One region of the Shewanella sp. KJ2020 genome, then DNA from elsewhere that is predicted to be linked to it. Evidence: predicted binding sites of a transcription regulator. Region 1 holds the regulator's gene; each other region holds the start of a gene.
What was found. The regulator LexA, encoded in region 1, represses DNA repair genes until DNA is damaged. The targets are predictions, from matches to a motif close to TACTGTATNNNNATACAGTA.
Positions count from the first base shown of each region.

Region 1 (10,658 bases):
CTGTTTGGAACGTCACGAATGGTGGAAGCACGGTACTTGTCGTAACCAAGACCCTAACGAGTATTTTTTATTAGCAACCCAGCTGACTCAAGCGGTCAATACCTCGGCATGGGTACAAAAATTCATCCATGACAACATAGGTAAGAATGTCAGTAAAAGTGATTTAAACCAAAGCTTTGATACAAGCTTTGGCCAAGGTGCACATACAAAAATCAGTCTAGAATGTGCTAAGGGATTATTAAGTGAAATCCGCATTAACTTGCCCGAAGTCATTAAGGCCTCGGACTCCCTACCTAGCCTACTCGCCAAAGCCAATCGGGCCAAAAAAGGTTCTTGCCCCGAGACCATAGCAATTGATAACCCGAATTAACCAGTTTTACAGCTAATAGACGCCCAGTGGGCGTCTATGCCTTATCGATCACATTTGATCCAGTTTAATCACCGCAAATGTCGCACCTTGGGGATCGGTAATCACAGCAAACCGACCCACCTCTGGAATATCACTCGGCGGAACACAAATTTGCCCTCCCAAACTCTGTGCTTTATTGGCAAACACATCGCAATCTGCCACCACAAAATACGGCATCCAATGGGCAGGAATATCTCCCCATTCGGGCATAATCGTCATCATGCCACCGATAGATTGGCCAGCAACCTGCCATTCAATATATTCAATATCAGCCACTTGGCTGGTTAGTGCTGTCCAAGGGAAGATTTTACAATAAAAGGCCTCTTCACTGAGGGGGGAACGGCATGCTAATTCGACCCAGCACAGAGTATTAACCTCGCCCTGACGACGGGCACCTATATGGTTTTTGGCCTGCCACAGAGCAAAGCGCGCGCCTTCGGGATCGCTGACCTGCGCCATGATCCCCGCATCACCCACAATATGCGGCCCCATATGCACTTGGCCACCCGCAGCTTGAATATCTGCAATACAGGCATCAATATCTCTCACGGCAAAATAGACTCGCCAATGGCTGGGGATCTGCGCCTCTGAACTCGGTATTTGGTACATGGCGCCCAAGTCGTCGCCATCTAGGTTAAACAGCGAGAAATGCCCCTCAGGAATAGGCATCTCAATCGCATTCCAACCAAACATGGCATGGTAAAATCCCTTAGCCCCTTGCCAATCGTGGCTTGCGAGTTCAACCCAACATGCATGTCCTTGTGCGTACTGAGTAATCTTCATTATTGGCTCCCATTTTTGTCTCAATCGTAGGAGTTAAGCTGGAGTTTTTCGTTCTGTCCAGTATCCGAATTAAAAAGACAGGCCTTAGGAATAAGTACAAAACAAAAAGCCCTCAAATGAGGGCTTTGGCGGCATAAACAAACTAGGAATATTGTGGCAGTAAATCCGCCATCGCCAGTAAATGGCAGGCCCCTGTGACTATGCCAAATAACACCACAAGGATGATCAAGGGGGTTCCACCTATCACTCTAAAACCTGTGCTGTCCTGGAATAGTTGCCGAGATTTATAGGCCATAAGCGCAGGCACTATCACTGCCCATACGGTCGCCGCTAATGCCGCAAAACCGATGGCGATAAGGAAACCATCTGGAAACAGCAATCCCAAAATCGTTGGCGGCACAAAGGTTACTAATGCGGTTTTCATTCGGCCTGTACGGGAATCATCGAAACCAAATAGGTCGGCGAGATAATCGAATAGACCTAAGGTCACACCGAGGAATGAAGACGCCACGGCCAAGTTGGCAAATAGGGTTAGCATGCTGTTTAACCAGCTACTCGCCATCACCTCCGACAAAGCGCCCACTAAGACCCCCATATTACCGCCCTGGGCGATAATATCGCTAAACTGGCTACGGGGAATATTGCCCATGGTTGCCACTAACCAACAGGTATAAATCACCAGCGCAATAAAAGTACCGATGAAAATCGCCTTGATAATGGTCGAGGAGTCCTTGCCGTAGTACTTCACTAAGCTAGGTACGTTGCCATGGTAACCAAAACTGGCGAGACCAAAAGGCAGAGCCGCCCATAAATAGGGAGCAAAATGCTGAGTGCCATCGGGCTCCAATAGCTTAGTCACATCTATTTCAATCAACAAATTGCCGATAGCAAGGAAGAAAGTGATGATCATTCCACCAAGCATAATAGTGGTAATACGATCCACGGCCTTAGTGCTAATTAACACTATGCTCGCTAACACAATGGCAAATACTAATCCCGCCACACTTTGGGGTAATACTATTCCCATGCCCTGCAAGCTGTGATTCACAATCGACCCGCCGCCACTAATGTAGGCATAGGTCAAAATATAGAGCACGAAGGCAATAGAAACGCCATTCACAATCCGCCAAAACTGCCCTAGGGTTTGTTTGGTTAAGGTATCGAAGCTAGCGCCAGGTTCAAAATGCAAATTGGTTTCGAGCAAGAGTAAGCCCGACATCAACATACAAAACCAAATGCCGAGTAACATAAAAATCGAATAGCCGAACCACATACCGGCGCCCACCACGGGCAAGGAGAACATCCCCGCCCCTACGGTTGTACCGGCAATAATCATGGCACCACCGAGCAAAGACTTACCTGCGGGCTTATGTTTAGCCGCATTCATATGATTTGCCATTAAACAATGTGCTCCGCAGTGACACTCGCTACAATCGTCTGTCTCACTGTGGCTCTCAATAGGCCATTGGCTTGATCTCGAATTCGCTCTACGTTGGATTTATCTCCCTCACCAGAGAAATAACCCAACTCTTTTAGCTTAACACTCAGCGTATTATAGAGTTTTTTATCGTAAAACTCAGGCGCAGTAATGCCGTGCAACGCCCCTAGACGCTGGGCAAGTAGATGGCTTTCAGACTCAAGTTCCGAGCGTTCCATCTTAGGTCTATGGGCTAACAAATTGAAAATAATTGCATAACGCTGCAGAGTTTCACTCACAGAACCCGCAAGCAGTAGCAGCTGGCTGGTGTGTTCCGTCACGACCGATAACCCCTCCTGCTCGGTCACTAAACCTTGCTCAACAAAGAGGTCCAGCACTTGATTTACATAGGCAGGTAAATCCTTAATGCCCATGAAAAGTTCGGCTTTTAGCAGCGGATAAAAGTCATTCACTATCCCGAGGATCTGCTGCCGCTGAATTTGCTCATTGTGGGTTAAACAACTCGCAATCAATGACGGGATAATAAATAAGTGAATAATGTTATTGCGATAGTAAGTCATTGAGGTCGCTTGATTCTCATCGATAGACACTATCTCACCTAATGGATCGGCATTAATGGAGAACTTATTCAGATCCAATCCTTGTTGCACTAAATGCTTACCATCGCCTTCGGCAACCGAGGTAAACGAAGTGTAAGGCACACGCTTAAGCAGGGTCAGGTATAAATCTAATTGACGCTCGAGCAAACAACGCTCTAGGGCGTTTCGCTCCGATGCCAATAACACTAAACTGGTCAGGGTGACAGAACTGGCGGCCGCGGCATCATTAATGCGCGTCATCACCCGATTCGCCAGCACATTAACCGCTGGCGTTAACCAAGTCGGTTTTTGTTCTGGATCATCGGCAAGCTCTGCCCGCCAATTAGGCGCCCGCTCATTTAAGAAGTTTTGCAGCGTTATAGGCTCACCAAAGTTCACATAACCTTGGCCAAAATTACCTAATTTACGAATAGCACCAAAGACTTGCCAAACAGATTCTTTCTGCTTTTTCTTACCGCTTAATTCTTTATGATAAGTGGCCACTTCCATCACATGGTCATAGCCTAAGTACACAGGCACTAAAGTCACAGGACGTTCAATCCCGCGCAGTACACTGTTCATCGTCATCGCTATCATGCCGGTTTTGGGTGCCAACAAACGCCCCGTACGCGAACGGCCACCTTCGGAGAAATATTCCACCGAATATCCCTTAGCAAACAGTTGGTCTAAATACTCACGGAATACTGCGGTATACAGCTTATTGCCATTAAAACTGCGGCGAATGAAGAAGGCACCACCACGGCGGAACATTGGCCCAGCGGGCCAAAAGTTGAGGTTAATGCCAGCGGCAATGTGCGGCGGAACCATGCCTTGGTAGTACAGAATATAGGATAACAGCAGGTAATCCATATGGCTGCGATGACAGGGCACATAGACTATTTCGTGGCCATCGTGGTGCAACTGCCGAACTTGCTCGGCACCTTTTATGTTGATCCCGCTATAGAGTTTGTTCCATAACCAAGTCAAGAAACGCTCTGCAATACGGACTAAACTGTCCGAATAATTTGCCGCAATTTCATCTAAATATTCAATCGCAGTCTCACGGGCTTGGGTTTCAGAAATCTTCTTGCTAGACGCTTCTTCCTGAATGGCCTTACGCAGGGATTCGGATTTAAGCAGCGAATGGAATAGCGCCTGACGATTTGGCAACACAGGCCCCGTCATCACCTTACGCTGACGGCGGAAATGCACCCGCGCAACCCGTGCTAACTTATGGGCGATCCCCATATCTGTGCCATGTTCGTCGGCCATATAACGCAGTGACACAGCATTGGAAAACTGCACAAAATTATGCCGACCTAAAAATAAAATCATTAAACACTTGCGCAGCCAGGTCGGATTTTCACGCTCCAATACCGCCGCCTTCATAGTGTCGTCTTCTTTACCCGGCGTGCGGCCCCAATACAGGCTGACAGGCACCAACTGGATATCCAGTTCAGGTCTTTCCTTATGCACGGCCAATAAACGCATAAAACATTCAAGGAAAGGCGCATTACTGGCACGCTCACCAAATAACGGCTTGCGTCCTTCGAGGCAAACGACGCGGGGAGCCACGACGCCATTGGCCACTAAAGGTTCGTAGGGACTGGGTAACCCTAGCTTGGCAGTGATTTCGCTCAATGCAGCGATATCACTAATGGATTCTGTTTTCATCACATAAGCAAGGGGTCTGGAAGCATCCAGATTCAGATCGGCAAAGGGATCCTGAGGCACCACAATAGTGTGCACTAAGTGTTTTTGGATCCAACGTAATGATTTCAACCAAAGAGAGTCTTGTTTAGGCATTTTTCTTATGCAATTAAATACGTTCACTAGCCCAATAGAATACCAGACTCTGGGGAACATTCGCTAATACTCTCCGATATCGTTAAAAAGTGGTTAATACTTGCACTACCAACAATACTGTATATACTAACAGTAACTGTATAGAAAAACAGGAACCACCATGAGACCCTTGACGCCACGCCAAGCTGAAATTTTAGAGCTAATTAAACGAAATATTGCCGATACAGGCATGCCACCTACTCGGGCGGAAATTGCTGCACGTCTAGGTTTTAAGAGCGCCAATGCGGCGGAAGAACATCTTAAAGCGTTAGCGAAAAAAGGCTGTATCGAGATCATGCCCGGTACGTCTCGTGGTATCCGTCTCCCAGCAGAGGAAGAAGAAGTCACTGAATCTGGCCTACCGCTTATCGGTCAAGTCGCTGCAGGTGAACCTATACTCGCCCAAGAACATGTTGAGCAGTATTACCAAGTTGATCCCAGCATGTTTCATCCACCCGCCGACTTTTTACTGCGCGTAAAAGGCGACAGCATGAAGAATATAGGTATTCTCGAAGGGGATTTGCTGGCCGTTCATAAAGTACAACAGGCAAGAAATGGCCAAGTGGTTGTCGCCAGAGTCGACGACGATGTCACGGTTAAACGCTTCGAAAAAAAAGGCAACTTAGTCTATCTACACGCCGAAAATGAAGATTATTCGCCGATTAAAGTCGATTTAAGTTTTCAAAGTTTAACAATTGAAGGACTCGCCGTCGGTGTGATCCGTAATGGAGATTGGCTATGAACAAACTACTCGGCAATGCCCCGCGCCATCCAGGTTTATGGTTAGATGAAGTACGAGATACAGATACCGACTGGCAACATACTCCGATTAGCTGTATGCCAACCCAAACCCAAGGACAGCACGAACTCGTGCAATTAAGTGCTCAACTCGCACAGCTCAGCCAGCAGGGGCGATGGGTTGTACTTATTAATCCTCCAAGCATCGGCTATAAGCAACTCCTTGCTAACGCTGGAGTACGTATGGATCGCATCCTGTTAGTCCATGCCAAAGATGAGGTTGAAACACTCTGGGCAATGGAAAAAGCCCTGACAAGTGGTACGTCCAGTGCGGTCATTACTTGGACACAATCACTCGATGCCCGCGATAATCGTCGTCTACAAATTGTCGCTAAAAGTGCCCGCGCTATGGGAATTGTGCTCGAAGAGGTGAACAGTCACTTACGCTGCGATACTAGGCTCGAGCAACAAACACACTTTAGCCAGCAAGCTTTTTTCAACTCTATGCATTAATTTTTTACGCTATATTTTACCGTCAAAGCCGCCTCACCTATGAATGTGAGGCTTTTTTTTGGCAATTTTTCAGACAATTAGAAAAATAAGTGATCTTGATCAATATTTAAACAGCAAGTATGGTTGGTTAAGTCGGTGATGATATATCACCGCCGTGGCACAGAAATCGAACAGCTATCCCGTTTGAAATGCCACTAAAAATAGAGAACAGATTTATTTCAGTCGTATGTGCCAGCGTGGCTTATACCAGCAGTAATAATACTTAATTAAAAGTAACAGCCGCCAACGCACGTTGAAGTCAAAAATGCTTTTTTGGGAACTGAAGAGTTTGCATAGAGTTGAGACTTACTGTGTTGCTCTTCTTTGTAGTTGCTATTCGCAATTGGCAGAGGAGAAGTCTTGTGAAGCAATTGTTGTATTGTTTACTCGTGGTGTTATTCGCACCACCGTTGGCCGCCGCAGATACGCGGCTCAACATGACCCCCGGCGTAACCGAGATCAGTGGCAAGGTTTATCACTTGCACATGACCATCTTGTATATCTGCTGTGCGATCGGCTTAGTGGTTTTTGGGGCCATGGTTTACGCCATGATCAACCACAGAAAGTCCAAAGGCGCAGTCGCATCCCATTTTCACGAAAGCACTAAAGTCGAAATTGCTTGGACTGTTTTGCCATTTATCATTTTGATCTTAATGGCAATTCCAGCAACAAAGACATTAATCGCGATGGAAGATCCCAGCAATGCCGATCTCACCGTAAAAGTCACGGGTTCCCAATGGAAATGGCACTACAGCTATTTCGATCAAGACATTGATTTTTACAGCATACTCGCCACACCCAGAGCACAAATAGAGGGCACCGAAACCAAAGGGGAAAATTACCTTTTGGAGGTCGATAAGTCGCTCGTGCTACCGATAAACCGCAAAATTCGCTTCCTGATGACCTCTGAAGATGTGATCCATTCATGGTGGGTACCCGCTTTTGCGGTGAAGAAAGATGCCAACCCAGGATTTATCAATGAGGCCTGGACGCGCATAGACAAACCCGGCATTTACCGCGGTCAATGCGCCGAGCTTTGCGGTAAAGACCATGGTTTTATGCCCATCGTAGTGCAAGCCCTACCCGAAGCCGAGTTTGATGCTTGGGTGGCGGAACAAAAACAAGCCGCAGGGGCTGCGGCAGAAGCCGCTCAAGCCGCATTATCACAAACCCTCAGTAAAGAAGAGCTTATGACCCAAGGTGAGCAAGTGTACCTAGGCCACTGTGCAGCCTGTCATCAACCCAATGGCGAAGGCTTAAAAGGCGTATTTCCACACCTCAAAGGCAGCCCGATAGCAACGGGATCGCTCAGTGGTCACCTTGAAATCGTGATTAACGGTAAAGCGGGTACCGCCATGCAAGCCTTTGGTAAGCAATTGACGGCACAGGAAATGGCCGCTGTGATTACCTATGAACGTAATGCATGGGGCAATAATACTGGCGATGCTGTGCAGGCCAAAGATGTTAACGAGCATATGAACGGCAGCGCTGGCACACCAGCATCTACTGCAGCGCCAGCCAATACGACCCCAACTCCCGCGCCTGAACCTGAGCCAGTTGCAGTTGTCGATCCCGCCAGCCTCCCCACACTCAGCCATGATGCTCTAATGGCCGAAGGTGAGGCTGTCTACGCCACCACTTGCGCAGCCTGCCATCAATTAACGGGTGCAGGAATACCCCCCGCCTTCCCGTCACTGGTGGGCAGCGCTATCGCCACTGGGCCCATTGCTAATCATATCGACATAGTAATACATGGCAAAACGGGCACGGCGATGCAGGCATTTGGCAAACAATTAAGTCCACAGCAACTCGCGGCCGTCATTACCTATGAACGTAATGCTTGGGGCAATAATACCGGCGATACAGTGCAACCTGCTGATATCGCAAGCCATGGACAGTAGGGGATTATGATGAGCACAATGACTCAAGATCAAACCGCAGCCCATGATGACCATCATCATGGTGCGCCAAAGGGCATCATGCGCTGGGTGCTAACCACCAACCATAAAGACATAGGCACTTTGTATTTATGGTTCAGCTTCATTATGTTTTTAACCGGTGGCGCTATGGCCATGGTGATCCGCGCTGAACTGTTTCAGCCCGGATTACAATTGGTCGAGCCCAATTTTTTCAACCAAATGACCACAGTCCATGGGCTGATCATGGTGTTCGGCGCCGTGATGCCAGCCTTTACTGGGCTCGCAAACTGGCTGATCCCTATGATGATTGGGGCGCCCGATATGGCGCTGCCACGGATGAATAACTGGAGTTTTTGGATCTTACCCTTCGCCTTTACCATTTTACTCAGCTCACTGTTTATGGAAGGCGGCGGGCCTAACTTTGGTTGGACCTTCTACGCGCCACTATCAACCACTTATAGCCCCGATAGCACGGCACTCTTCGTGTTCTCTATTCATATCATGGGGATAAGTTCAATTATGGGCGCAATCAACGTGATTGTGACCATAGTGAACTTACGTGCGCCCGGCATGACATGGATGAAGCTACCGCTGTTTGTGTGGACTTGGCTTATCACAGCATTCCTACTGATCGCTGTGATGCCCGTCCTCGCGGGCGCTGTAACTATGGTGCTGACCGATAAGTTTTTCGGCACTAGCTTTTTCGACGCCGCGGGGGGTGGCGATCCTGTGATGTTCCAGCATATCTTCTGGTTCTTCGGCCACCCCGAAGTTTACATCATGATCTTGCCGTCCTTTGGTATCATCTCAGCCATAGTGCCCGCCTTCAGTCGCAAACCATTATTTGGCTATGCATCAATGGTTTATGCAACTGCGAGTATTGCAATTCTGTCGTTCCTTGTGTGGGCACATCATATGTTCACTACAGGTATGCCAGTGTTTGCCGAGCTGTTTTTCATGTATTGCACTATGTTGATTGCGGTGCCAACTGGGGTGAAAGTATTTAACTGGGTGGCGACTATGTGGCGCGGTTCACTCAGCTTCGAAACCCCTATGTTGTTCGCCGTGGCCTTTATCATACTCTTCACCATTGGCGGTTTTTCAGGGTTAATGCTCGCCATTACGCCCGCCGACTTCCAATACCACGACACCTATTTTGTGGTGGCGCATTTCCATTATGTGCTAGTGACTGGGGCGATTTTCTCCATCATGGCGGCGGCCTATTACTGGTTACCTAAGTGGACGGGGCACATGTACAACGAACGGCTGGGACAGTGGCATTTCTGGTGTTCGGTGATTTCGGTCAACGTACTGTTTTTCCCAATGCATTTCCTTGGGCTGGCGGGTATGCCAAGGCGTATTCCCGACTACTCGATTCAATTTGCCGATATCAATCAAATTGTCTCTATTGGTGGGTTTGCCTTCGGTTTATCGCAATTGATTTTCTTAGTGCTAGTGATCAAATGCATCCGTGGCGGCGAGAAAGCCCCCGCTAAACCTTGGGAAGGCAGTGAGGGTTTAGAGTGGACATTGCCAAGCCCAGCACCCTACCACTCCTTCACGACACCACCCGAGGTGAAATGAAATGACAAACAATCACCAGCCCGACAAATCTAAGTCAAATCGCAAACTCATCAGCCTGTTAGTCATGGGTTGTATCGGTATGTTTGGCTTTGGGTTTGCGCTGGTGCCGCTATACGATGTGCTATGTGAGCAGCTTGGGATCAACGGTAAAACCTCCAGCACCGCCAGCAATTATCAAGCTATTACTGTTGATACTAGCCGGGTTGTTACTGTGGAATTTATCTCCCAAGTGCAAACGGGTATGCCGTGGAAATTTGAGCCGCAAACCAAGCGGCTCGAAGTCCACCCCGGCGAACTTATCCACACGGCTTTTTTGGCACGCAATCTCTCGGACAGAGCCATAATCGGTCAGGCGATACCTTCGGTATCCCCAGGCCAAGGTGCTGCCTACTTTAATAAGACTGAATGTTTTTGCTTTAATCAACAGCACTTAGCGGCTTCGACCAGCGCAGAGTTGCCACTCATTTTCTTTGTGGATCCTCAGTTACCTGAGTCCATCCACACTCTGACCCTCTCTTACACCCTCTACGACATTACCGACAAGCAGTTAGCGTCTGCCCTAGAGCAAGGAGCTGCAAAATGACTACAAAACATGAACCTTACTATGTCCCCGCCCAAAGCGCTTGGCCCATCATTGGTGCTATAGGGCTGTTTTTAATCGCCTTTGGTGCAGGAAGCTTTGTACAACAACTCAAATCGGGTGCCTCAGGTGGCGGCTATATACTGCTCGCAGGCATCGCCGTAATCCTCTTTATGCTAGTGGGTTGGTTTAGAACCGTGATCAACGAATCCATGACAGGACTCTATTCCCA
Region 1 covers NZ_JAKUKD010000019.1:49,700-60,357, forward strand. Annotated here, with positions in the region: gene MJO46_RS12045 (ribonuclease T2) at 1-370, shown strand, start outside; gene MJO46_RS12050 (VOC family protein) at 419-1,192, opposite strand; gene mtr (tryptophan permease) at 1,335-2,591, opposite strand; gene plsB (glycerol-3-phosphate 1-O-acyltransferase PlsB) at 2,591-5,014, opposite strand; gene lexA (transcriptional repressor LexA) at 5,175-5,795, shown strand; gene MJO46_RS12070 (cell division inhibitor SulA) at 5,792-6,304, shown strand; gene coxB (cytochrome c oxidase subunit II) at 6,706-8,244, shown strand; gene ctaD (cytochrome c oxidase subunit I) at 8,254-9,846, shown strand; gene MJO46_RS12085 (cytochrome c oxidase assembly protein) at 9,848-10,429, shown strand; gene MJO46_RS12090 (cytochrome c oxidase subunit 3) at 10,426-10,658, shown strand, end outside.

Region 2 (10,658 bases), on a different contig from region 1:
TTTTGGTAATCGAAGTTCACCCCTAGCGCGACAGATTTACGTCCCTCAGTGAACAGGAACATAGGGTCTGGCGTGATACCGTCAACATCGTGGGAGAAAATCACTCGAGGCGCCATGTTCACACCCGCAAACAGGTTGTTAAACTCGGCTTTTGCCACTAAACGGTAGCCCCAAGCAAAATCCGTTGGGAATGGGTTAGTTTCAGGGCCATTATGCAGTGCCTGAATGATCCCTGGCATATCTGGATTACCACCAGAACGAGAAGTACCTGGACCATTTAAACGCAGTTCATCAAAACCTGGCATATCATGGATCCACACACCACCGACTTCCGCCAACATAGTCAAGTTATCTAAACCTAAGGTTGGACCAAATAAATGGGTAAAAGTCGCCTGCGCTTGAGTGGTATCAAGGCGGATAAAACCATCGACGGTTTCACCTGGATCAACGCCATCAATCTGTGAAATACCATCGAGATCCGGGCGAATTCCCGCATTCGCTAGCTGTTGTGGCATACCCGCAAATAGCAGTTCTACGTCATCAATTTGCAATGGCTCATCTTGGCGATGGGCAATTTCGGCCGCAACAGAAGTGTCACCTACTAAGGTGTTAAAGCTAAAGCCGTAGAGTTTAATATCTTCTGGATAGACGATTTGCGCCTTAGAGAAACTCTTTAGACTCAACAACAATTCACGATTGATATCACCCGCATTTTGGCCAACGGTCGCGAGATCCGATAGGAGTGCGCCCGTGCTAAAGTCCGCCGCAGTACCACTGATCAGTGGGCGGCGACTATGGTAATTCATAAAATAAACACCAAACTCGGTTTCACCTAGCTCAGGTGCGTAATACCCCAGTTTAATACCGTATTGACCGTCATTGCTTGGCTCTTCTTCGTCCTGCACGAGTGTCACTTTAGTCGGATAAGCAAGGGCCATTGCCGCCAACTGCGCCGTTGGAATAGATTGTCCGCTGGCGATCATGCCCGCTAAACGCTCATATTCTTGGATCACAAAGTCTAAATTGATGTCAGGGTTTGCGTTAAAACCCAGCTGCGCATTTTGGTTATAACCACCAAAGCCCGCAAAATCGTTCGTCGCAAAAATAGAACCTGGTGTAGGCACCCAAATCGGTTCCCAATCATATTGATAGAAAGCCTCTACCGATAATGACTCTGTGATCCCAAGGGATGCCCATACCATGCCTTGGGGCCTGAAAGCTTCTTTTAATTCAGCGCCGGGGGCATTGAGAATGTTCAAATCTACCGCGTTGATTTCACTGATCCCGTGGGCAATTAAGGTACTTTCCCCCCAGGAAACCACTTGATTACCGACACGAATGGAGAGTGGATTGGCGCCATCATTCAAATCGAAATTGGCGTAGACAAAGGCATCTAACAAACGGATATCTTTACATTGCACTTCTGAGGCGCGGTTATCAGCGCAGGGGTCAAACTCTTCACCCGTTATGGGATCATTGAAGTCATAACTGCCATCGTTTAACTTGCGATCATAGAAATACATACCACGGGCAAATAAGCCGTAGTTTTCGTATTTTAACGAGAGTTCATGTAACCCTTTGATAATTTCAGAGGTGGTATCACCTTGAGAATAAAGCAAGTTACTTAAATCGTTATTACTGGAATAAGAGCCGGGTTGGGCCCAAATTTCCGCAGATGTGTATTTTGTATTACCAAAGGCAGAGTAGTTAGACCAATCGAACTGAGGTTGGTTAACTTTACCTATCTGACCTTCCCAATCACGCTCCCCAACACGCCAGCTCGCACCAGCGGTCCAAGTTGAGTCAAATGTACCTTCAACCTCACCCCAATCAAATGAGACCGCATTAACGTTCGACACCACCAATAAACTCAATGCCGACGCCACCCCCAAAGCAAGCGCCGACTTGTTAAAACTATTTTTAACAATTTTCATTTTAGCTCTCCGTACCCTGCTGGATTCTTTGTTTTAGGAATTACAACCAACATCTTGTTAGCTCACAGGTAACATCATTGTTACAGCAATTAATCCCCATGAGCAAGGCACAGTTAGAGAAAATTTTCTAAAGAATTAAGCACGTAGACACATTTATGTCACAGGCAACACAGAGGATATTTAAATTAGAAAAGCAGAAGATAAGATGTGAGGGTAAAAACAGATCAAAAAATCATATATTTCATTAACATAATGATAAAGAAAATGTCATCCGCTAAAATGAGTAATCAGCCGACCGTTTAAAGTAATTACTCTAATAAAAAATAGCCCAATTACCCCTAAACACGATTTAATGAAACAAATTGTCCTTTATCATCAATAACCAACTTAAAATGGCCATGAATACCATTTTCAGTTAAAAAACCTCTGAAATGTCGACCATTGATCCACAGTATTCGCCCCTGACTTTCACGCACTTCCACCTTATCGGCGAGCCCCTGATAATAGGGTAAAAAGTCTTGATAACTAATTGTAAGTTTAAAATAAAATTCCATGAATATTCAGGCGGCAAACACTGCCGCCCTCCTCTATCAAGTCTTAGTTAGCCAAGGCTTTTGAGACTTTTTCATACATATCTTTCGATAATTCAGGTAAAGCTAACAGTTGTCCCAAACATGCCCTGATCTGCGATTGCCGCGCCTTATCAAACTTCCCAAATTGGATCAAAGGGGTCACCATACGCGCTGCGACCTGCGGATTGAGTTTATTCAAGGTAATGAGGCTCTCAGTTAAAAAAGCATAACCTTTACCATCGGCGCGGTGAAATTGATAAATATTGCCCGCGGCAAAACTGCCAATCAAAGCGCGAACCCGGTTAGGATTGCTCATGCTAAAGCTACCGTGCTGCTGTAATTGTCGCAGGGTATCAATCACATCATCGGCATCACGTGTTGCCTGCAGCATAAACCACTTGTCCATCACTAATGTCGTATCATGCCAGCGCTGCTCAAAAGCCAGCATTAAGTCATGGCGACAGGACAAATCACCGACATTCGCGGCCATTAATGCCCCTAGGGAGTCGGTCATATTACCCGCCTGCTCAAACTGGCTTACCACAAAATCTTCCGCTTCAGCCGATACTCGGCTCAACCAATTTAAACATTGATTCTTAAGGGCGCGGGCCTGCGTACCCTCTACGGCCACTAAGGTACGGTACAAGGCAACCAATTCATCTTCACAATACGAAGCCAGTTCAGTTAATACAAACTCCCGGGCCAATGCTAAGGCGTCCAAATCGACACTTTCCGCCTGCTCAATTAAGGCTGAGGCCGTCGGTATCGTTAGGATTTCAGCAATTAAGGCTGGGTCAAGCTCAGTATCCAGCAATACTCCCTTAAAGCTATCCCGCACTCTTTCATCGAGTGTCATCGTTTGTTGTTGCTGTAAATGGGCCACGTTTTGCCAAATGGCTTGGCTGACAAGCACCACTGAAGCCTCCCAACGGGCGACTTCACTCGTTGCAAAACGCATTAAGTGAACCAGTTGATCAACCTCAAAATCGTAGTGCAGTTTTACCGGGGCAGAGAAATCTTGCAGCAGAGAAATAACCGGCTTATGGGTTAATCCTTTAAAGCTAAACACCTGTTCGGCTTGAGTAAAGTCGAGCACTTGATTCACTAAAGATTGGCCCTTCGCATCTAAGAGTTCGATGCTGAACGGAATATGTAACGGCGATGCACAGTTCGCTAAACTTTGTTTGAGCGTCAGCTGATAGATGCCCGTTTGCGCATCGAAACTATCCGTCGCGGTTACGGACGGCGTGCCTGCTTGGCTATACCATAAACGGAATTGGGTTAAATCTACGCCGCTGGCATCTTCCATGGCCGCCACAAAATCATCGCAGGTCACCGCTTGGCCATCGTAACGTTTAAAATACAGTTTCATTCCCGCCTGGAACTTAGCTTCACCGAGCAGAGTGTGCATCATGCGAATGACTTCGGCGCCCTTGTTATACACAGTCACCGTATAAAAATTATTCATCTCAATCACAGATTCTGGGCGGATCGGATGGGACATAGGCCCTGAATCTTCAGCAAATTGTTGATTCTTGATCACTTTAATTGCGTGAATTCGATTCACTGCCCGCGAACCTAAATCCGAACTAAATTCTTGATCGCGAAATACCGTTAATCCTTCTTTCAAGCTTAACTGAAACCAATCACGGCAGGTCACCCGGTTACCCGTCCAATTGTGGAAATACTCATGGCCCACCACAGACTCAATACCGTGATAATCCTCATCGGTCGCCGTTACGGTATCCGCCAGCACATATTTAGTATTGAAAATGTTTAAGCCTTTGTTTTCCATCGCTCCCATATTGAAGAAATCGACGGCAACTATCATATAAATATCAAGATCATACTCGAGATCAAAGCGAGACTCATCCCAAGCCATAGACTTCTTGAGCGATGCCATTGCGTGGGATGCTTTGTGTAAATTGCCTTTATCAACAAAAACTTGTAGTAACACTTTACGGTCACTGCGGGTGATAAACTCATCTTCTAACAGGTCAAAATCCCCTGCAACTAAGGCGAACAAATAGGCGGGTTTCGGGAAAGGATCCTGCCAGCAAACATAATGACGTCCCTCGGGTAATTCACCCCGTTCGATTAAATTGCCATTGCTCAATAAATACGGGAATGCCGCCCTATTGGCCTCGATACGTACAGTATATTTTGCCAACACATCGGGACGGTCGAGGAAATAGGTAATACGTCTAAACCCCTCCGCCTCACATTGCGTGCAATAGGCACCATCGGACATATATAAGCCTTCAAGGCTTGAATTAGACTCTGGGTCGAGTTGTGTCTCTATGGTCAGTTCAAATTCATCAAGGTTTGTCTCAAGCTGGAGCTGACCTTGGCTCACCTGATAAGGCACAGTTTCACCATTAATGGTAACGGCAAGCAAGACTAAATCATCGCCATTGAGTACCAGTGGCAATGCGTGGGCCGACGTGCGCTTGACCTTACTTACGGCTTTCACGTGGGTATCTTTACCCGCCAAATTGAAGGCTAAATCGATGGTTTCTATTGTAAAATGAGGCGCTTGATAATCTTTTAAGTATTTTGCTTGAGCTTGTGTCATTTCGAACCCTTTAACATTGATCTAAATAAGAAAAAACGCGCCATAAGCGCGTTTTTAAATGGGATAAACCGAGTCGATTATCGCCTATTGTGCGTTAGTTTTGGCGAGCTTTTTAGCATCGACCATATCTAAGGTGATAAAAGCGGTTTCATCTAAAAATGCATCCGGTAATTCGGCCTCGTCTTCAATGTCTTCCATTGATTTAACGGCGGCTAAACCATTTGCCACTCGACGTTCATTGGTTCTATCGAGCACTTTCTTCTCATCGGCTTCACGGGAGGCGATACGCTCACTTTCAACCAGAGAAACCGTCTTCTCTTTATGATGCTTTTTAAAGTCTGCAATATCTTGATTGATATAAGCAAACTCTACACTGTTTTTGATCCGGTTAAGGTGCTTAGCTTCAAGGCTAGTCACTAACTCAGGGGTAATATCATTGAGCGTGCCATATTGTGCCATGGGGACTTTATCCCAAGGCAAGGCATTCTTTTCTTCCGCTTCACCGTACTCACCCGGCTCTAAGGCACTGGGGTAAGCAATATTGGGGGTGACACCCTTTATCTGAGTGCTGCCGCCATTAATGCGATAAAACTTCTGAATCGTATATTGCACATGGCCGATTGGCTTCTCATACATATCGTAGATACGGCCAAGACTCTTATGCTGTTGTACTGTGCCTTTACCAAAGCTCGATTCACCGACAATTAGCGCACGGTCATAATCTTGCAATGCGGCGGCAAAAATCTCAGAGGCTGAAGCACTATAGCGGTCAACCATCACAGTCAAGGGACCTGAATAGTTTGTTTTACCATCATTGTCACGGTGTGCAGAGACGCGGCCATCGGCATCACGAATTTGCACTACAGGACCCATGTCGATAAAGAGGCCCGTCAGTAATACGGCTTCGGTTAAGGCTCCGCCACCATTACCCCGTAAATCGATGACTATGCCTTCGACTTTGGCTTCGTTAAGTTTAACGAGCTCTTTTTCTACATCCTGGGACAAGTTCATGTAAAAACCAGGAATTTGGATCACGCCAACCTTACGATTCGCATATTCGCCTTCTTTAGGCTCGATCACCTTAGAGGTCGCGGCGCGATCTTCTAAGCGAATTTTGTCACGCACTAAGGTCACATTGAAGGGTTTAGCATTTGAACCGCCCTTCTTTGGCAGAATTTGCAAAACCACCTTACTGCCCTTAGGACCTTTGATCAGATCGACCACATCGTCTAAACGCCAGCCGATCACATCGACAATCTCGCCACCTTCTTGGCCGACACCGACAATTTTATCCTCAGGAGAGAGCTTTTCACTGCCTGCGGCAGGACCGCCAGCGATTAAACTCTTGATCACAGTGTAATCATCTTCAAGTTGTAACTGCGCCCCAATCCCCTCTAGGCTCAAGTTCATTTCCATTTGGAAACGCTCGGCATTACGTGGAGAAAGATAGCTAGTGTGTGGCTCAATGCTGCGGGAGAAGGCATTCATCACGCCTTGGAATACGTCTTCACTGTTGGTTTGAGTCAGACGTTTAATGGCGTTGTTGTAACGCTTTTGCAGAATATCAACGATTTCAGGCCATTTCTTGCCCGTCAATTTGAGATTAAGCGCATCATATTTAACACGTTGACGCCATAATTCGTTAATTTCAGCCTGATCCTTTGGCCAAGCAGCATCATCTCGGTCGTATTCATACGCATCACCGGGCACGCTGAAATCTATTTCTTTATCCAGCAGAGACAAGGCATAGACAAAACCTTCATAACGGCGTTTTTGCACCACATCAAACATCTTATATGCGGGTTCAAGCTCGCCTGAAGTCAGCATGTCATCAAACTGATTGGTATAAGGCTTAAAGCTGTCGACATCCGCCTGTGTTAACACATTGCGGCGGTAATCGAGTTGCTGTAGGTAGCGGTCAAAAATCTGCGCAGAAAACGCGTCATCTAGCGCAAATCTATGGTAGTGCGAACGAGTGTATAAGTCCGTCACTCTTTTGCTAGCAACTTTATGTTGTGCTTCCTGCTGGAGAGTGGGTAACTCGCTGATTTGAATCGTGGGTGGTACAGCCCAAGCCGAGAATCCGACAAAAACAGTGGCGATTGAGGTAGCCAAAGTGAGTTTTCGCATCAACAAGTTACTCCGTTTTAATAAATGATTACAGCAGGATATGTTCTGCTCTAACTTTTATGGTTAGGCCACTATCTAACTGAACATGAATATCCTCTTTGTTAATGTCAGTGATCACACCGGCTACGGGTGTCATACCTAACTTAACATTGACGCGTTGTTTCTTCGCTAAATCCGTGAGTTGCGCCTGGACTAAATTCACCACAGGTGCGGCTTTTGGAGCAGGTTTAGCGGGACGCTCAGTCTTAGGACGCTGGGGAACGGCAACTTTTTTAGGCGCGCGTTTGGCTGGCGTTTTCGCTGGGCTAGGCGCCTGTGCGGCACGTTTTGCCTTCGCTTTATCCTGACTCTCTTTCAACATTGCTTGAGCGTGATCGATATGCTCTTGCTCTAACTCGCCACAAGGCTCACCATCAAGATCCACGCGCTGCGCGCCTGCTTTCACAGACTTCAGGTAACGCCAGCTGCTGGTATAACGTCTTAAGGCCACTCGCAGTTGAGTTTTACTGACTTTAGAATCATCAGCCAACCTTTCAGCCAAATCTTGAAACAATCCGATTTTTAATGGCTTAGTTTCACCTTCAGCAATAAAGCACAAAGGAAATGTTTCATACAAATACGCCAAAATTGCATTGGTGTCGGTCAACTTATCTGTTGATTCCATCATTACTTCCACAGTCAAAAAGGGACATCGAATTCGAGGTGATATAAATCAGCTTCTTACGTGTCGTTTATCTTGGTTAAGCTCACTATCGAGCCAAGGTACAAATTAGCATTCTCGCCGCATTTACTAAAGTTAAAAAAACATAACTTAACAATTTTTTACGGCTTAACATATCAAGCTTATTGATGACATGGCCGCCAGCGTAAGCATAATCGGTGCAAGCGCATATTATAAGGCGCACGCTACCGATTGCGACCATGAATTATGCGTTATTGTACGCAAATTAATCAAATAGGCAGCTTTCGAAGCTTTTAACCAGCAATTCCAGTCCCTTTTGGTCCTCTTCGTCGAATCTATCGAAGACAGGGCTGTCAATATCGAGCACCGCAATCACTTTTCCTTGAGCTCTGACTGGCACCACGATTTCTGAATTACTGGCAGAATCACAGGCAATATGACCATCGAACTGGTGCACATCGGCGACGCGTTGGGTTTGGTCGGCTAACGCTGCACTGCCGCAAACACCTTTTCCTAATGGAATGCGCGTACAAGCCACTTTTCCTTGGAAAGGGCCTAGAACGAGTTGTTCACCACGCATCACATAAAACCCAACCCAATTGAGTTCAGTAAGATTATCATTGAGTAAGGCTGAAAAATTAGCCATTGCCGCCACAACATCATCTTCCCCTTCTAATAGGGCAAGAGCTTGGCGGTTCAATGACTCGTAAAATTTAGATTTCATGACATTTCCTAACCACTTTATTCGGCAGCTTCCACCTTTTTGGCCACTTTCTTCGCTGCGGTTTGATTTGTTGGCGTACTATTAACCTGAACCGCGCCTTTAAGCAAGTTCGTCAGCTCATCTTTATTGTTAGCAAAATAGAAGGCGAGTCGTTCGCTCAGACTCTCATCAATACCTAATTCCGCTTTTTGAATGAAGGGGATCAAGTTATCGGCGATATCGAGCATCTTATCGTAGGCATCTGCCTCCTTTTTCGATGTGAATGTCATCTTTTCAACCCCTTCTCTTACCACGACAAACTGTGTAATAACTGCCATGACTGCCCTCGCACTGTTTTTATATACAGTGCGCAGAATGACATAGATTGAAGTTGTGATGCAAGTGTTCTGATTAATCTGTATTATTAGGCCGTTTTAGTTATAAGCTGAGCCTGAGGGTTTAAGCTTTGGGTACTGACTCTTTGGCTTTTATCGGCTATTCACACATTTGCAGCGATGTTGGGGCTAAGTTAATATTTTTATATGCATGAAAATACCGCAGAAAACTCTGTAATCCTCTGTCGTTCCTGCGACTTGGCTATTAGGAAACGAGCCCTACCTTCTGGGGTTAGAGCCCTATGCCCGCGCTGCAGCACTGCTCTTTATGACACTCCATACTGTTCAGTCAATGGTATGTTAGCCTTGTGCGTCACAGCATTGATCTTTTATTTCCCAGCTAATTTTTTGCCCGTTTTAGAGATCCACTTCTTAGGTAGCATTCGCACAACAACGGTTTTCCAAGGGGCCTTCGCCGTATTTGACCAGGGCTATTGGGTTGTCGGGCTGGCCGTGCTCGCGGCGGCCGTTATCGGCCCAGGCTTGCTTATCCTGTCCATACTCGCACAAATATTGATTGTAAAATGGGGGCTTTCAATTGCCTTTTGGCGCCGCAGTTTAAAACAATTATTAAAGCTGCAGGGGCTGCTGTCTCAATTGACTATGCTGGAAATCTACGTCATCAGTTTTTTAGTTTCGTCGTTCCAACTCTCCGATTTTTCGGATATTTATTTTGGAATGGGCACATTTTGCTTCACTATGCTATTTCTTGTGACTCTCTTTTTACAACGGGAGTACGATCTCGAGCATATGTGGACGCTATTGGATAGGCATAGTTAGCATGAAACAACAAGGAATCGACTTAGGTCTGTGTTTATGCCGCGTTTGTCGGCAACTCAACACGAGTGATAGCACCCATTGTCAACGTTGTGAGTCTGTATTGCAGATCCGTGATTATGGCAGTTTGCAAAAAAGTTGGGCGTTACTCATCACAGCGGCAATTTTACTGATCCCAGCCAACTTGTACCCTATTACTATGTTGACTAATCAGGGGCAAGTTCGTCACGACACAATTTTTTCCGGCATTGTCCATTTAGTACAGTCCGACATGCTCCCCATCGCCATCATCGTATTTATTGCCAGTATTTTAGTGCCTTGGGTTAAAATCATCGGGCTTGCCACGTATCTGTGCGCCATCAGTTTTAATCTGCCGATTTCAAAGAAGAAGTTAATGGTGGGATTTCATGTGATCGAGTGGATTGGCCGTTGGTCTATGCTCGATTTATTTGTTATTTCACTCACGGTTGCCCTCGTCAATATGGGGCAGTTGCTCGATGCCAAACCCGCCCCCGCGGCGACGGCATTTGCATTGGTTATTTTGCTGACTCAGCTTGCCGCAAAAGTATTAGATACTCGTTTACTCTGGGATCGATTGGAACCTCAAGATGACACAAATTGAATCGCCAAAAGTTGTAAAGAAAAAACTCTTTTCGCCTATTTGGCTACTTCCCATCGTTGCGCTCGTCCTCGGCGCATGGTTGGGGATAAAGAGCATAAAAGAATCAGGAATTGAAATTCAAATCCATTTTCCGAGCGCTACTGGGATTGAGGTGGGTAAAACCTTAGTCAAATACCAAGGGTTAACCGTCGGCAAAGTCAAAGATATTGGTATCGATGAGGATCTCAAGGGCGTCAATGTCAAAGTCATGATGGATTATCGCGCTAAG
Region 2 covers NZ_JAKUKD010000002.1:176,372-187,029, reverse strand. Annotated here, with positions in the region: gene MJO46_RS01120 (DUF1302 domain-containing protein) at 1-1,934, opposite strand, end outside; gene MJO46_RS01115 (DUF2835 domain-containing protein) at 2,273-2,488, opposite strand; gene pepN (aminopeptidase N) at 2,532-5,081, opposite strand; gene prc (carboxy terminal-processing peptidase) at 5,166-7,211, opposite strand; gene proQ (RNA chaperone ProQ) at 7,240-7,875, opposite strand; gene MJO46_RS01095 (GAF domain-containing protein) at 8,159-8,617, opposite strand; gene MJO46_RS01090 (YebG family protein) at 8,635-8,934, opposite strand; gene MJO46_RS01085 (paraquat-inducible protein A) at 9,139-9,771, shown strand; gene MJO46_RS01080 (paraquat-inducible protein A) at 9,773-10,390, shown strand; gene MJO46_RS01075 (MlaD family protein) at 10,377-10,658, shown strand, end outside.
Region 2: a site for LexA is predicted at 8,946-8,965, ahead of MJO46_RS01090 (YebG family protein). Genes of this name have one in related genera too.

Region 3 (10,658 bases), on a different contig from region 1:
AGTAATACCCGCACCGTAGATGAGGTCAACAGCAGTCTTTTGATCACCATTACCGTAATCAATATCAAATTCACCACGGTTAATACCCGCCATTAAACTCAACATATCCGTTGCTTTGTAGGTAACAGCTCCACCATAGGTATAGTTATAAGTCACTTGCTGCGCGTCAGCTTCACCTTGGTTCCAACGTGCCTCACAAGCTTCTTCGGTGATATTTTCAACATCACAGGTGTAGAAACTGCTGTTTTTCAATTGGGCTTGAACCGCAAAGCTCACATCACCAAATGCATTGCGGTATTGAACCAGTTTATCACCACGGCCTACGCCGTTAACCGCGCCGTCATCTTTGTTGAATGTGTAAACACCCGCGGCGTTACCATCCCATACAAAACCGTAGTTGGTGTTATATACCACATCGTACCAAGCACCCCATTGCTTACCAATGCTAATCGTTCCATAGTCATCATTGGAAATACCCGCATAACCGAGGCGGTTGTAAAAAAACTCATCTTGAACAGATTCAAAACGATTGTTGTAAACGATGTCGCTGCTACCAACGGGATTAACACCCCATTCTAATTTGGCAAATGCATTCCAGCCGTGGGTCAGTTCACGGCTAAAACCAAAATTAATGCGAGAAGCACCATTAACAACTTCAGTTTCCCCTTGCGTATTGATTACGCGAGCATCAATAAATCCACCGATTTCGACGGCATTTTTATCGTCTTTGTAGATCTCAATTGCCGAGACGGTTGGAGCGAGGAATATTGCTGCTAACGCAGTTGCTACTAACGTTTTATTCATTTGGTGCTTAACCTTTTTCGTTTATGTTCTATCAACGTCATTCCGTTGTTATATTTCCTTACAATTTCCCTTTGAGGGTAGCAAACTTTCAACGAGCTCTCAAAGCGAAACCTAAAGAATATGTCGATTAGCATCACAAAAATACACCAGTTAACCACTACAAAACAGGTTGCAACGCTACAACCACCAGCAAAGCCAACAGGTAAAGAACAATAAAAACACTATATTAACAACAGTTGTTTCGATGTAATGCCCATGTAGTTTAGTTTCATTATTGAAAATACAGGCTCGGCGATGGGGCGGATCTGTTTATCAATATAATATTGATAGTCAATTACCGACGTTCTGTACAGTACAGGTTCCGGACCATTGAGTGTGATAACATAATCAATCTGCGCACCTCTCTTGCCAAATGAAGTTTTTCCTGTTAGTTCACATAATTGTTTTGCCACTTTGACATGGGGAGAGGCTTTGGCGGTATATTCCTCCAAATTACGCCGCATCCGCTTGCGAAATATAAGCTCATCATCCCGCTTTCCGGCTAAGAGCTCATCAATCACCGATGCGAGATAACCACTAATATCCCTTTGATTAAACATGCGTTTGTACAATTCAGCCTGAACGTTTCGCGCCAGAGGACTCCAATCGCTTCTAACTTGCTCCATCCCCTTAAAGGTGATTTCAAGTTCATTTTGATCGTTTCGCCAAGCGCCAACATAGCGTTTTTTACTGCCCTCCAGCGAACCTCGTAGAGTCGGCATAAAAAATTGCTCATAATGCCGCTCAAACTGTAATTCAAGAAAACTCTCAAGTTGGAATTCCTGCTTAATTTTTGCCTGCCATTTAGCGTTAATTTGTGCAGCCATGGTCTTACCTAACTTGGCAACATCTGTAAGCTCAGGATCTGTACCTAACCATACAAAGGTCGAGTCGGTATCGCCATAAATCACCTGATATCCCATGTCTTCAATCCAAGCCCGCGTTTGCTTCATAATTTGATGGCCACGCATAGTGATCGAACTCGCCAACTTGGCATCATGGAATACACACCCTTGGGAACCTAAAACACCATAAAGCGAATTCATAATAATTTTAATAGCTTGGGATAAGGGCGCATTCGATTCACGCTTGGCTTTTTCACGCTGCTCGGAAAGATTATGGATGAGTTTAGGTAAAATGGGTTGCTGGCGACTAAATCGCCCACCAAGAAACCCAGGGACGCATTCTGACTCGGGCAACTGTAACCCTTCGATCAACCCTTTAGGGTCAATCAGAAAAGTGCGAATGATCGAAGGATATAAGCTCTTAAAATCAAAAACTAAAATATGCTGATATAGTCCGGGGACAGAGTCCATCACATAACCGCCGGGACTCTCTATCCCCTGACTCGCTGGCGTATCGGGTGCAACATAGCCCGCTCTATGCAAATGAGGTAAGTACAAATGATTAAATGCAGCGACCGAAGCACCGACGCGCCCAAGCTCTAACCCCGTCAGTTCAGCCCTTGCAAGGGCAAAATCCCATAACTGCGTATGGTGAAAAATATCCCAAACGAGGCGACTATCGGTAAGATTATAGTGTGCGAGGCCCTGCTTATCATTGGCAAAAAGTGCATCGATTTCTTGCACACGATTATCAACGTTATGAATCGCTTTGCCTTCACCTAGCAGCGCTTGGGAGACAAACTCCAGGGAAAATCGCTCAAAATGATAAAACGCCGCCTTAAGCCAATCTATACCGTCGAGTACCACACGGCCTGGTAGGCTCAAGGTTTCTGGGCGGAATTTATTATCAACTTTCCATTCGAGTAAAGTACCGCCGCGCCCAATTCGAAGGGGAATGTGATGCAATTGTGCTCGGCGAAATAACAACGCCAAGTCAAAAGTCACCACCGACCAACCGATAATAAAATCAGGATCAAACTCATGGAACCACGCGATTAATCGATGAATAAGTGCTGCTTCATCGGTCACCCATTCAATATACTCGGGGGCGTTTGATTCAGCTTCGCCCACCATAATCACTTTTTCATAAGTCTGCTTGAGGCTGCCTTGCCCCTCGACTTGGCTACTGTCTTGACCATATAGCGCGACCGAATAGAGTAAACCCTCAAAGTTACATTCAAAATCCAGTGAGATACAGCGTAAATTCACCACCGTTAAAGGAGCAATACTCTTAGCCCGCTCGGCGATAAACACGGGCAGCGAATTAGCCTCAAGACTGTCGCTACTCGTCGCAGAGAAATGCCCTAAAAAAGCCACATCAAGGGCGACAAAACGCTCAATTAAAAATCGCTGTTCTGGCCGAATATCCGCCTCAAATAAGGGAATGTCGGCGTCCTTCGCAATCCTTTGCACGGTCCGCATTGTGCTACTTGATTTGGCATAAATCCCAGCCACGGCAGCGCCTTTGAAGCTTTTTAGGGCTAAAGGGACAAATCGTAGGACTTGGCCCGGCGTCTGCAACTGTAGGGCGGCCACATCCACTTGATGACAAAAACAGAGGTATTCCGTATCGTGCACTTCCACCAGCACAGGGCCTTGCTCAGTTGCCAAATAATATTGCAACACTAAATGCCCATCACGTTGGCTCGCATGGCGGGTTAAGACTCGACCTTGTACACTCATTGGTGCCATAGTCTCAGGCTTCATCTGCATGGGTTTCCAATTTAAATGCCGTTAAATGGCAGAAAAGTTTCTTAGGCTATGCAATCACTGTTATTATGTACAGCATTAATTCGATAAAGTAATGACGCATGTTACCTGACAATGTAAAAACCCAGATCCGCGCCATCTATAAAGATATCGCCAGCGCCTTGCCTAATTTTAGGCCGCGCCGCGAACAAAATTATATGGTGGCCGAAATTTCTAAGACCCTCGCCGGTGATTACGACAAAGACAGGCGCATTATTGTGGTCGAAGCGGGTACGGGCATTGGTAAATCATTGTCTTACATTTTGGGGACTATTCCGCTCGCCTTAGCAAGCAAAAAAAAGGTCTGTATTGCCACCGCGACTGTCGCGCTTCAGGAGCAGTTACTGCACAAAGATCTGCCCTTCTTCCTTGAGCAATCTGGGTTAAACTTTCGCTTCGGCCTAGTAAAAGGTCGCCAGCGGTATGTCTGTTTGTCCAAGCTTGCCATGTTGATTGGCGACGATAACAGTACCCAAATGGCCATGTGGCAAACTAAGCCCGATAACAGCCAAATTGCCATGTTGCATGAATTGCTAAAGGACTATACCGAAGGTCGCTGGAATGGCGAACTCGATACGCTATCGACACCCATCCCAGATCATCTTTGGCAGCAAATCGCCTGCGATAAACACAGTTGTCATCGGCAAGTGGCGAGTCATAGGAATTGCCCCTTCCACAAGGCACGTGAAGACGTCGATACCTGGGATGTACTGATCGCTAACCACAGTTTGCTGTTTGCCGATTTAGAACTAGGTGGCGGCGTGATCCTGCCCGATCCCGAAGAGGTGTTTTATGTTATCGATGAAGCCCACCATCTGCCCATTGTGGCGCGGGATTTTTCCAGCGCACAGGCAACCCTGAGGGGCGCCGCCGATTGGCTTGAAAAGGTCGGTAAGACCAGCGCAAAATTACAAAATCAGATAAAAAGCAATAATATCATCGCCCCAGCACAGGCAATGCAGGACCATATTGGCGATCTTATCGGCCAGCTTAATCAAGTCGCCCATTATTGCGATACCCAAACTAAACAATTTGCCAACCCAGAAAGCCGTTATCGCTTCGAGCATGGCAAGCTGCCTGAGGCCCTTAGGACCCCCGCTGAAAACTTAGCCACCACAGCCAATCTTGCTCTTAAGCAATTTAACAAGATGCAATTGTTGCTCACCGAGGCCATTAAAGACGGTGATATCCCCAAACATCAGTCCGAAGCGCTGCAAGCCGAAATGGGGTTTATGTTACAGCGCCTCGAGAATTTGCAAAAACTATGGCGCATGATGGCCAAGGAGGACACCCATAAAGGTGCGCCAATGGCACGCTGGATTGAACTTATCACGGGAAAACAAGTGGATTATCTGTTTAGTGCATCCCCCATAGAAGTCGGCTTTATGCTCGAATCTATGCTGTGGCAAAAGGCCGCAGGGGTCGTGTTATGCAGTGCCACCCTACGTGCACTCAATAACTTTGATCACTTCGCCCATCAGGTCGGGTTATCCCTTAACGATGGGAGTCGTTATTTAGCACTGCAATCTCCCTTCGATTACCCCAATAATGCCACACTTTATTTACCCAAAATGAAGACTGAGCCTACGGATGATGCCTATACCGAGGAGTTAGCCGAGCAAATCATTGAATTAATTGAGGGAGAAATGGCAACCTTAGTGCTATTTGCATCCTATTGGCAAATGGAAAAAGTGGTTGAATTGCTTGAAGGTAAACTGACCACTGAGCTGCTTATCCAAGGCAATGCCCCACGGCAACAGTTGCTCGAAAATCATAAAGCCAAGTGTGATAAAGGTGAACCTAGCATTTTGTTTGGTACGGGCAGTTTTTCAGAAGGACTCGACTTACCGGGGGATTATCTGACCAATCTGATTGTCACTAAGTTGCCCTTTGCGGTACCCACCTCACCCGTTGAGCAAGCCCATGCGGAATATGTCAAAGTTAAAGGTGGCAACCCCTTCTTACAACTGACCATTCCAGATGCCTCGCGCAAGCTCATCCAAAGTTGTGGTAGATTACTGCGTAAAGAACAGGATTATGGCCGCGTCACTATTTTAGATAGGCGCTTAGTGACTAAACGTTACGGTAAATCCCTGTTAGATGCCTTGCCTCCCTTTAGACGTGTCATAGAGTAGGATTTAAATTTGGAGTTGTTACTCGAGCCCAGCAACTGGGCCCTGTTGGCAGTCATTGGCTTAATCGCTGGTTTTATCGATGCCGTAGTTGGCGGCGGTGGTCTATTGTCAATTCCGGCACTCTTAACCCTTGGTATTGCCCCACACACAGCCCTTGGCACAAATAAACTCGCAGCAAGTTTTGGCTCATCGATGGCGGCATGGACCTACTACCGCCAACATCTGTTTAAACCCGCATTCTGGTACATGGCATTTATTGCCACTTTTGTGGGGGCTATCCTTGGTAGCCTATTAGTTTATTTGCTAGACACACAGTGGCTCGAAAAGATCTTACCCTTACTGATAATCGGTATCGCTGTTTATAGCTTAGTCAGCCCAAACGCGATATCCGATACCGATTGTCAGGCATTGACTCAACCACCGCCGAGACAAAAACAAGGACTACAAGGACTGATCCTCGGCGCCTATGATGGCTTTGCTGGCCCAGGCATTGGCGCATTTTGGACCGTCAGCGCAGGTTCACTCTATAAATTACCCTTGCTTCACAGCTGCGGCCTTGCCCGTGCGATGACGTTTACCAGCAATCTCACCGCCTTAGCCATTTTTGCTTGGCTTGGGCAAGTCCAATGGCAAATAGGACTTTGGATGGGCTTGTGCATGATGTTAGGCTCGTTTATCGGCGCCCGTTGTGCAATTAAATTGGGCCTCCCCTTTATTCGGCCTTTATTTGTGTTAATTGTCCTAGCGATTGCGGCAAATTTAGTTTGGAGTGCATGGTTTTGAATACAAAGCAGCTACTCAGCATCCTGAAAAATCAACTAAAAGCACTCGAGCAGGAAGTCATTCTGTACGATAACCACCTCGCACCGCAGCAACGAAAACTCTTGCAGGATACTGAGCGTTTTAACCAATCGTTATTTATTCAGCATGGTGCCCAGTTAATGCCCTGCATTGAGCAAATCCGCAGTAGCATCAGTCAGTTGGAAAAACAAATTAATCTCAAACTCGCGCATCACACTATCGCGTTGAGTTGTGAACGCATTCAAGATAGATTCACAGCGGTAAAACGTGCACTCCTGACCACATCCATTGATTTAAAATCAAAAAATCAGCAACGCGCCAGTAGCCGCGCACGTTTTGCTAAGCGCCAAGCCCAATCCCATCAAGAAAGCGGATTTGGCTGGATCGCCAGCAATGTGTTACAAAATAGCCATGAAATTTACGAAGAACTGAACAAGCACTTAAACTGGGCGAAAAAATTTGAGCAAAAAATTGCAGAAATGGAATCAAAACTTGAAAACTGTCATAGTGCTGACAAAATCAGTTTGCAAAATGACATCCTTTTGATGCATCGTCGTTTAGGGAAATGCAGACAAGCTATCAGTTATATAGAAGATCGCATTCAAGCATTCGAACGTCCGCATCAGAGCCATAATCGTTAAGGAACAATAATGAAATCACTTTTGCCAATCAGTAGTCTGCTCGTGTTACTCGGCTCTGCCTCAGCCTTTGCTGCAGATCTGAATATTCCCATGTCCTTCGAATACCTTGCCCTCGATGGTAAAAAAGTCGAGTCCAGCGTATTTAATCACAAGAGCAGCTTAGAATTGGCCCCCGGAACTCACAAAATCGCCATCCGTTACCATGAGATGGTTGAAGATGATTTTAGTGATAGCCAAACCTTTGTAAAATCAGCTCCTTTTATCGTGACCTTAGAAGTCGATGGTGATCATCAATACCACCTACAGGCCGCCGAAGGCGAAGTGGTCAAAAAACCTAAGTCCTATGCTCAAAACCCACAGGTAGTGTTAACCCGCAGCGACAAGGGCCAAGTCAACTACCAAGTTGCCAATACCGATATTGAAGAAGAAAGTTTTGTTTCCCGTCTATTCAGTGGTAACCAAGCCGTTGATGTATCCGGTACGGCTGCTACAGCAACGGGGGCAGCAGGGGCTGCGGCCGTCGTGGTAGCATCGGCGCCCACCGCTACCCAAGCCGCTGTCAATGCAACGTCATTAACGGCACCAGTCGATGCATCTAAGGCTGCGACAGCCAATCCCCAGCAAATGTTGCAGTATTGGTGGCTACAAGCCGATGAGAAAACACGCAAAGAATTTATGAGCTGGGCGATTTCACAGCTATAACACCTTGCGCTAACAAGGTTTAGTCGATATTGACTATGATCCCATTGGTTTATCACGCCAGCTATTCCAAGCTGGCGCTTCCCTCTCATCACAGATTTCCCACCACTAAATACGCAAACCTTCGGCAATACTTATTCGATAATCAGCTTGCCACACCAGCGCAGTTTCACGCACCCATCGCAATGACGGCACTGGATGTCATGCAAGTGCATCAAAAAGAGTATGTTGAGCAGTTTATCGCCGGCACTTTGCCAACTGCGGCGCTCAGACGAATTGGTTTTCCCTGGAGTGAAGCCTTAGTCGAGCGCACTTTACATTCAGTGGCGGGCACCACACTCACGGCCTCACTCGCTTTCGAGCATGGCATTAGTCTGCATTTAACCGGTGGTTATCACCATGCGCACTATGACTTTGGCAGTGGTTACTGTATTTTCAATGACTTAATCATCGCTGCCCAAAAAGTCACTGCAGAAAAGCAACTCCATAGGGTGCTCATCTTTGACTGTGATGTTCACCAAGGTGACGGTAGCGCTACCCTGAGCCATAGGCATAATGGGATCATCAGTTGCTCAATCCATTGCAAAGAAAACTTCCCTAGCCGTAAACAAAGCTCCCACCATGATATTGAGCTTTCCAAGGGCGCCGATGATAAAGCCTATATTGAAACCGTTGAGCAAACGCTCGCCCTCCTTATTCGGATCCATCAGCCGGATCTAATCCTCTATGATGCAGGGGTCGATATTCATCAAGATGACGATCTCGGTTTACTTAACATCAGCCAAGAAGGGCTATTCAGACGGGATTTAACTGTATTATCAATGGCAAAATCGGCAAATATTCCAATTGCAGCTGTGATAGGCGGCGGTTATAGCAGAGACACACTACAATTAAGCCAAAGACACAGCCAACTTTTTATTGCGGCAAACCATTTGTGGTAGCACACTCAATAAAAACCATCATGGAGCACAGCGATGCAACTCGAAATCCGTAATTATTACGAAGTTCTCTTAATGGAAATGTTATCCGATGAAGGACTTATGGATGAACTGCCAGAGGATTATTTAGCCGATCTCTGTTGTGTAACCCTCAACCAACTGCCCGTGCGTTATATACGCCACCTCGTCGACACTTACTTTTTTGAAGACTACAACGAGTTACAGGAATTGAAGCGAGAAATTCAAGCCGCATTGGAAAAATCCCGAGCCTTCCTCAAGCAGAATCTACAAAAAAGGTTGCAGGAAGAAACAGAATATTAATTTTTGCAGGCGGTATTCGCTAGCAAAATAGTAAAATGTGAAGCTAAAAAAGTGGACGTTTGCTAAAAAGAGGATAAACGAGCAGAGATTGGAGGTTCCCCTAGAGCCGACACCCCGGCACACGAGTCGCTTGCTGCGGTTGCTCCCTTCCGGGCCTGGCCGAGTTCACAAGTTATCATTGCGGGGGGACCCTAGGGTCACCATAACTTCAAATAACAGCCCACAATTAAGTGAGGACATTAGTTGAACGACGCGGATTATCCCCTATGGCACCTAAGGGATCAAGTGCTAATCCACCCATTTGGCAAATATCCCGCTTAACTGGACAATCTATAGGCAAACCGCCGCGTGTGCCATTGTGTATGCATCGTATTTAAATGATAAAAGCCTACATTTGTAGGCTTTTCATCGTTAGTACGCTCAAATAATCATTAGTCAATACGGATTATTAACTCAGATCTTTATCAAATGTCGATTCTGTTCAATCAGTTTTGCACCTATACCCGATACATTCGCTAAATCATCAACCGCCTTAAACTTACCATTTTGAGTACGGTAATCTATGATGGCTTGGGCCTTAGCGGCGCCGATCCCCTTCAACATTTGTAACTGTTCAGCGGAGGCGGTATTGATATTGACTTGTGCGGTATCAGGCATCGCTTTTTTCGCTTCCGATGCCGCATCTTTCACATCCATGTTTGCTTGAGTCTGTACTTTAGTGGCTTCTTTGACGGGATCCGCTGCGATTGCTGGGATGGCTACTAATGCAGTAAGCGCAATGGCACTCGCAATAGCCGTTATATTGAGTGTGGTTTTCATAATAGTTCCTCTTTCCATGATATTCGGCCTTTCGTCCTACTTCCGTGGCCTCAAATCAAAAATAGACTAAGGTCTGCTGAATTACCAAATCACCACAACAAATATTATCTATCACTAAACTTAAGGCCTATTCAGGCATGCTTGAACAAAAAATAGAGCGCTTACTTGCGCCCCATTTTTACCGCAGTCAAATGCGCTACTTTGCCATTATGCCAATCTCCCTAAGGCTTGGCTTAGATCGGCAATAATGTCATCACAATCCTCTAAACCAACAGAAATTCGCAGTAGATTATCGCCAATCCCAGCCTCTGCCCTCGCCTCTGGCGTATAGGGAGAGTGCGTCATTGATGCCGGATGTTGAATGAGGGATTCAGCGTCCCCTAGGCTCACCGCGATAGAAAATAACTCTAGATAACCCACAAAGGCCATGGCTTGTTCTAAATTTGCCGCCAACTCAAACGCGATCACCCCACCAGCGCGTTTCATCTGCTTACCCATAAATTGATGCCCTTGATGGGATTTCAGTCCGGGGTAATAAACTCGCGTAACACTTGGATGTTGTGCTAAAAACTCCGCCACGCGCTGGGCACTATCACAATGGCGTTGTAAACGCACATCTAAGGTTTTAAGGCCGCGTAGGATAAGCCAAGCATCGTGGGGCGATCACAGCCCCTATATCTTTTAAGATTTCATACTTCACTCTATGGAGCTGCTCTTCACTGCCACACACTATTCCCGCAATCACATCACCATGACCATTGAGATACTTAGTTGCACTGTGGATCACCAAATCGATACCAAAATCCA
Region 3 covers NZ_JAKUKD010000008.1:107,979-118,636, forward strand. Annotated here, with positions in the region: gene MJO46_RS04730 (porin) at 1-804, opposite strand, end outside; gene MJO46_RS04735 (DNA polymerase II) at 1,026-3,455, opposite strand; gene dinG (ATP-dependent DNA helicase DinG) at 3,560-5,632, shown strand; gene MJO46_RS04745 (TSUP family transporter) at 5,642-6,415, shown strand; gene MJO46_RS04750 (primosomal replication protein) at 6,412-7,074, shown strand; gene MJO46_RS04755 (DUF2057 domain-containing protein) at 7,084-7,776, shown strand; gene MJO46_RS04760 (histone deacetylase) at 7,806-8,714, shown strand; gene MJO46_RS04765 (late competence development ComFB family protein) at 8,748-9,032, shown strand; RNA gene ffs (signal recognition particle sRNA small type) at 9,130-9,227, opposite strand; gene MJO46_RS04775 (ComEA family DNA-binding protein) at 9,486-9,851, opposite strand; partial or broken gene megL (methionine gamma-lyase) at 10,059-10,658, opposite strand, start outside.
Region 3: a site for LexA is predicted at 3,517-3,536, ahead of dinG (ATP-dependent DNA helicase DinG). Genes of this name have one in related genera too.